DNA from 3 places in the Telluria sp. B2 genome. Region 3 is predicted to be linked to each of the others. Evidence: predicted binding sites of a transcription regulator. Region 3 holds the regulator's gene; each other region holds the start of a gene.
What was found. Region 3 encodes FNR, which switches genes on or off when oxygen is low (the NO sensors DNR and NnrR bind a similar motif). Its sites were predicted from a motif close to TTGATNNNNATCAA; they were not measured.

Region 1 (2,203 bases), 1.4 Mb from region 3:
GGCGCTTCGGACGCAGCAGCTTGCCGTCGCGCTTGATGAGCACGTCGCCATTCGTCATCGCATCGAGCGATACCTCTTCCACGTCCAGGAAGCTGTTGTACTGGTCGCCCAGGTCGCCCGGCTCGCGGGTGTAGGCGATCTGCTTGGTCAGGCCCGCACCCAGCGAATCGGTACGCGCCACGATGAGGCCATCGTCCACGCCGAGTTCGAGGAAGGCGTAGCGCACGGCACGGATCTTGGCGAGGAAGTCTTCGTGCGGCACGGTGACCTTGCCGTCCTGGTGCCCGCACTGCTTCTCGTCCGACACCTGGTTTTCGATCTGGATGCAGCAGGCGCCCGCTTCGATCATCTGCTTGGCCAGCAGGTAGGTAGCCTCGGCATTGCCGAAACCGGCATCGATGTCGGCGATGATCGGCACGACGTGGGTGACGAAATTGTCGATCTTGTCCTGGATCGCGGCGCGCGCTGCGCCTTCCGCGGCGTCGAGCTGGCGGAACAGGCCGCCGAGTTCGCGCGCATCGGCCTGGCGCAGGAAGGTGTACAGCTCCTTGATCAAAGCGGGCACCGCCGTCTTTTCATGCATCGACTGGTCGGGCAGTGGGCCGAATTCCGAACGCAGCGCGGCAATCATCCAGCCCGACAGGTACAGGTAGCGGCGCTCGGTATTGTTGAAGTGCTTTTTAATGGAGATCATCTTTTGCTGGCCGATGAAGCCATGCCAGCATCCCAGCGACTGGGTGTATTTGGACGGGTCGGCGTCGTAGTTCGCCATGTCGCGGCGCATGATCCCGGCGGTGTAGCGGGCGATGTCGAGGCCGGTCTGGAAACGGTTCTGTGCACGCATGCGGGCTGCGGATTCGGGGTTGATCGCATGCCAGCCATTGCCGTGCTGTTGCTTGAGACTGGTGATGGCCTGGATATCGTTCTGGTACTGGGACATGATGAACTCCATAAGAAAGAATCGAAATCTCCTGCGTTCGCCGCTGGCGGTGCTGCGCGGCGAATCGTGAGCGGATGAGTTCATCATAGACGCAATTCGGCGGTCGATCTTCTATCTTATATAAGAGTTCAGCAGATATTTTTACTTGGAGATTCAATGGCTTGCAGATTTTATTTCATGATGCGGAAAGTTATTTTGCAGAACGGGATTTTATGGCAGGGTTGAGCTGCATTAAACTTCACGATGTGAAATGGCATTTGGCCGTGTGAAAATGATTGCTCTACCGGAGTATTGAAAAGGCGGACCGCTGCGCAGCGATGACCACGCGTTCTTGAGCGCAGTCCGTCAGGCGTTCCTGAACTGGGCGCTTCTTGACGCCACGACGGAAAATCACTGTGCGTTCTTCTGCCTATGGAGAAACGCTTCGATTGCCTTGACCAGCGCCTCGGGCTGCTCCAATGGCAGCATGTGTCCCGACTGCTCAATGACCGTCAGCGCCGCACCAGGAATGGCTGCAGCCAGCGCTTCGGTTTCCTGCGCACTGCGTAGCGGGTCCTGCGCTGCCGCGATCACCAGCGTCGGACAGGTCAGCGACGCCGCCGCAATCCCATCCCGCTGCAGCCCGGACTGCACCACCATCGCCTCGTAACCGAGCCGCCTCCCCATCTCCCTGATCCGCGTCACCAGCTCCCTGTCGCCGCGCCGCTCCGGGTGCAGCGACTGCGCAATCGCCCCCATGCTCAGGCCGCGGAAAGTGGCAGGATCGAGCGCCCTGATGGCATCCTCTTTGGCCTTGGCGCGTTCGGGGCTGTCGACCTCGAGCGAGCTCGCCACCAGCACCAGCGCCGCCACGCGGTCCGGAAACAGCTCGGCCACTTTCCGGGCGATATAACCGCCCAGGGAAAAACCGACCAGCACGAAGCGTTCCGGCGCAGCCTGCGCCACGCTGCGCGCAATCTCTTCCGTCGTCACGCCAGGCGCCAGCGGCAGGCGATGAATCGGGGCGTCCCATTGCAGCCGGTCGACGGCCTCGTCCCACAGGGACTCGTCAAGCATGTAGCCCGGCAGCAGGACCAGGGGCAGGGATAGGGCGGGAATCTTCATCTCATCATCCAACTCAAACATGGTTTTCATGCTGCCGGCATGACCGGGCAGCGCTGTTTTCCGACATTCGAAAATTTCGATGCTATATCGGAAAATTCCCCGTTTTTCATTTCTATTTTAGCTACGCATAATGTCTACATCGCAGAAGACATGAGGCGA
Region 2 (2,203 bases), 2.1 Mb from region 3:
AACTGCGCGCGTTGATGGTCAAGCCCGATGCGGACATGTCGGTTGCCTGAAAAAAAAAGAGCCGGCATCGATGCCGGCTTCGTGAAGGGACAGAGGCGTCGCCGCCCTTGCCCCGATTGACTTTCGCTTCGCCGGCGCAGCAGCCGGCAGTAGCGGAGAGCCTGTTGTCAGTGTGTTCCCGGTTTGTCGTTCATGCGGCCGCAAATCGCCGCGTGGTTGCGCGGCCCGGATCAGGCAGCCAGGGGCGCCCGGCCGCACCATGCGGTCTGGACTTCGGCAGCCGAGGCGGCGGCCGGAGCGCGGCCGCACCATGCGGTTTCCTTGGCGACTTCAGGTGCACGGCCGCACCAGGCCGTTTTCCCTGCGCCAGCCTCGACCGGCGCACGACCGCACCATGCGGTTTCCTTCGCCATTTCCGGCGCCCGTCCACACCAGGCGGTCCGCACGGCGGCCGCGATGGGCTTGGCCGGGGAACGGCCGCACCAGGCGGTCTGGCTCGCGCCTTCGGCGAGCTTCGCCGGCGCACGACCACACCATGCCGTCTGGCTTGCGCCCTCGGCGGCGCTTGCCGGTGCACGGCCGCACCAGGCGGTCTGTGCAGCGCCTTCGGCGTTCGCCGGAGCGCGCCCACACCATGCGGTCTGCGCCCCGTTTGCCGGCGCACGGCCGCACCACGCGGCATCGGCCTGCTTCAGGTAGGGCTCGCCGAAGGTCGACTCGTACAGTTCGCGCATCCGGTCGCCCGCCTGTTCCTGGTTGGCGACGTCGTCTTCGCCGCGCAGGCCGATGTAGGGGTAGTGGTGCAGGAAGTAACCAAAGGCCTGCTCGCAATCCTGGGCGTACTTCATGGTGTCGAGGATGTGGTAGTGCCAGAAGGTGTCGACGTCCACCAGCGGCGCGGTTTCCTCGTTAGGAAAGGCCTTCATCAGGTAGAGGAAACGACGGTACTCCGCTTCGGTGGCGTTCGCCTTTTCGAGCGACCATCCTTCGCCGGACTCCTTGTGCATCAGCTTGACTTTAATCGGGTTCAAATCCAGGGCGGCGATCACTTCGAAATCGTTGTTCGAGATCATGATTCATCCTTTGTTTTGGATACTGCATCGTTATTGTAATTTGGTGTTCCGGTAGTCGATGAAGTCGTGCTGGCAGATGGTCTGGCCCTCCTTGTCGTTAAAAACGATTGTAGTTAATACGTTTGGTTTGATGCAGCACATTGATGACCATTCTCTACCCCAAACCTGCGGAAATTATTGATTATTCGCAAGTTGAGTAGCGTCAAGCAATTGCGTGTCGCATATTCGACTACAGGCTTTCGAAGACCTTCGCAGGGCTGGCCGGGGCAGGCATGGCCTGTGTCACGGAGAGGAGATTGTCGGCGGTCGGGATCGATACGTGGACCGTGGTGCCGGCGTTCGGCCGGCTGGTGATGACGCACCTGCCGCCCAGGATGCGCACCCGTTCCTCGATGCCGACCAGGCCGAAGGAGCCTGGTTTCTGGCCTACGCCCTTGTTCAGCCCGATGCCGTTGTCGCTCACCGTCATCGAGATCGATTCGGCATCGAGCGCCAGCTCGACCCGCACGGCGGTGGCGCGGGCGTGGCGCGAGACATTGGTCAGCGACTCCTGCAGGATGCGGAACAGGGTGGTGGCGCAGCGGTCGCTCACGTGCAGTTCGCAGCCATCGGAGACCAGTTCGCAGGCAATGCCGGTGCGGCGCTGGAACTCGGCGATTTGCCAGTCGACCGCGGCGGTCAAACCCAGGTCCAGCACGTGAGGGCGCAAATCGTTGATGATCTGGCGTACGCTCTTGATGGTGGCGTCGATCTGCTCGAGCGTCCAGCGGGCCCGGGCGTGCAGGCGCGGGTGACGCCGGCTGGTGCGCGAGGCCAGCAGGTCGGCTTCGATGCGCAGCGCCAGCAGGTTCTGGCCGAGGTCATCGTGGATCTCGCGCGCGATGCGCTTGCGTTCGCTTTCCTTGATGTTTTCGGCGTGGGCTGCCAGCCGGCGCAGGTTGTCGTTGGTTTTCTGCAGTTTCGTCTCGCTCGCGCGCAATTCGCCGGTCATCTCCTCGGCCAGTTCGATGGCGCGGCGGCGCGACGAGCTCAGCGTCTGGAACAGCGCGTAGAGCAGGGCGGTGCCGGTCGAGCCCGCGAGCATCGCCACCCAGGGCAGGTAGCTGTCGATTTCCGAATACATGCTCTTC
Region 3 (2,203 bases):
CACGCCAACTGAGGCATACTCTGGACTCCGTCGACCACTCTACAAGGAGCGCAGCATGGAAACCCAGGAATTGCACCGCGGACGCCTGATCGACCACATCCAGCTCGTCGTACGCGACCTGCCCGCATCCAGACGGTTCTACTCGGCCGTCTTTGAGGTGCTGGGCGTGCCGATGGGCGGCGAGGGCGAGGGGTATTTCTGGGCCGACGAGCTCTTCGTCTCGACGCCGGACAGCGAGGCGGCGCAGGGCGTGCTGACCGGCCGCCACCACCTGGCCTTCCAGGCCGCCGACCGCGCCATGGTCGACGCCTTTTACGAGGCGGCTTTGAAAGCGGGCGGCAAGGACAACGGCGCGCCCGGCGAGCGCAACTACCATCCGGGTTACTACGGCGCCTTCGTGATCGACCCGGACGGCAACAACATCGAAGCGGTATTCCACGGCCCGGCCACGCGCAGCGCGCCGTCGGTCAAGGTCACGTTCTAGGCGTCCAGGGAATTCACGCCATCGGGCTGCACTGCTCGGTGCCGGCCGCGATCGCACGCAGGCGCGCCGGCTCGAGCAGGGTGACTTCGCGCTTGTCGACGGCGATCCAGCCCTGCTTCTTGAAGCGCGACAGCAGGCGGCTGACGCTTTCGATGGTCAGGCCCAGGTAGTTGCCGATGTCCTCGCGCGACATGCGCAGCGCGAAGCTGGTCGAGGAATAGCCGCGCGCGGCATAACGCGCCGACAGGTTCACCAGGAAGACTGCGAAGCGCTGCTCGGCGCGCATATTGCCCAGCAGGAGCATGACGTTCTGTTCGCGCGTGATCTCCTGGCTCATGATGCGGTGGAAGTGGCGCAGCAGGGCCGGCACTTCGCCGAACAGTTCCTCCAGGCGCGAGAAGGGGATTTCGCAGACCTCGCTGTCCTCGAGCGCGACCGCGTCGCAATGGTGGCGGTCGCCGCTGATCGCATCCATCCCCAGCAGTTCGCCGGCCATCTGGAAGCCGGTAATCTGCTGCTCGCCCGCCGCGTTCACCTGGTAGGTCTTGAAGTGGCCGAAGCGCACCGCGTACAGGCTGCGGAAGGGCTCGCCCATGGCGTACAGGCGCTCGTCGCGCTCCAGGCGCCGGCGGCGGCCGATGATCTTGTCGAGGCGGTCGATGTCCGCGTTTTCCAGGCCCATCGGCAGGCACAGCTGGTGCATGCTGCAGGCGCTGCAACTGGCCTTCAGCGCCTTGATGCTGATCGGAGAAGCGGCAGGGGAAGAGGGGGCTTGGGTCATCGGTCCTCGAACAGTCGCGGTCAATACGGGAATTATAGTCCGGTCTGCCACCGCGCCCCAGTCTTTTGACCTGTCGCTGTCCGGCTGGAAAAGGCTGATGAGTGCGTGCAATAGCTCGAGGCGATGCAGCTGTACAGGGCGTCAAGGCGTGGCCAGGTTGCCAATTGTGCGCATGTCCAACCGTGCTAGATTCTGGACACCGCAGATCACGAGGAGTGCTCATGTTCGGCCTATCGGCGTTGGATCTGGCCCGCATCCAGTTCGCATTCACGATGTCGTTCCACATCCTCTTTCCCGCAGTGACCATCGGCCTGGCCAGCTACCTGGCCGTCCTCGAAATGTCCTGGCTGCGCACGAAGCGCCAGGTCTACGTCGACCTCTACCACTTCTGGCTGAAGATCTTCGCCGTCATGTTCGGCATGGGCGTGGTGTCGGGCATCGTGATGGCCTACCAGATCGGCACCAACTGGAGCAACATGTCCGAGTTCGCCGGCAGCATCATGGGGCCGGTGCTGTCCTACGAGGTGCTGACCGCCTTCTTCCTCGAAGCCGGCTTCCTGGGCGTGATGCTGTTCGGCTGGAACCGGGTCGGCCCGCAACTGCATTTCGTGGCCACCTGCATGGTGGCGATCGGCACCCTGATCTCGGCCACCTGGATCCTGGCCGCCAACAGCTGGATGCAGACGCCCCAGGGCTATGCCATCGAAGGCGGGCGCATGGTGCCGGCCGACTGGCTGGCGATCGTCTTCAATCCCTCCTTCCCGTTCCGGCTGATGCACATGGTGGTGGCCGCCTATCTCACCACGGCCCTGATCGTCGGGGCCACCGGCGCCTGGCAGCTGTTGCGCCGGCGCGACAATCCGGCCGTGCGCAAGATGCTGTCGATGGCGATGTGGATGCTCCTGATCGTCGCCCCGATCCAGGCCGTCATCGGCGAC

Region 1: the regulator FNR is predicted to act here: its motif matches at 1,162-1,175, upstream of ACSUZJ_RS03955 (isocitrate lyase).
Region 2: the regulator FNR is predicted to act here: its motif matches at 1,266-1,279, upstream of ACSUZJ_RS19400 (glycine-rich domain-containing protein).

What each region holds. Positions count from the first base shown of each region.
Region 1 is NZ_CP196525.1:866,980-869,182, forward strand. It holds gene ACSUZJ_RS03955 (isocitrate lyase) at 1-940, opposite strand, end outside; gene ACSUZJ_RS03960 (alpha/beta fold hydrolase) at 1,331-2,074, opposite strand.
Region 2 is NZ_CP196525.1:4,370,992-4,373,194, reverse strand. It holds gene ACSUZJ_RS19405 (hypothetical protein) at 1-50, shown strand, start outside; gene ACSUZJ_RS19400 (glycine-rich domain-containing protein) at 231-1,073, opposite strand; gene ACSUZJ_RS19395 (CHASE domain-containing protein) at 1,303-2,203, opposite strand, start outside.
Region 3 is NZ_CP196525.1:2,260,814-2,263,016, forward strand. It holds gene ACSUZJ_RS10150 (VOC family protein) at 56-484, shown strand; gene fnr (fumarate/nitrate reduction transcriptional regulator Fnr) at 498-1,265, opposite strand; gene ACSUZJ_RS10160 (cytochrome ubiquinol oxidase subunit I) at 1,487-2,203, shown strand, end outside.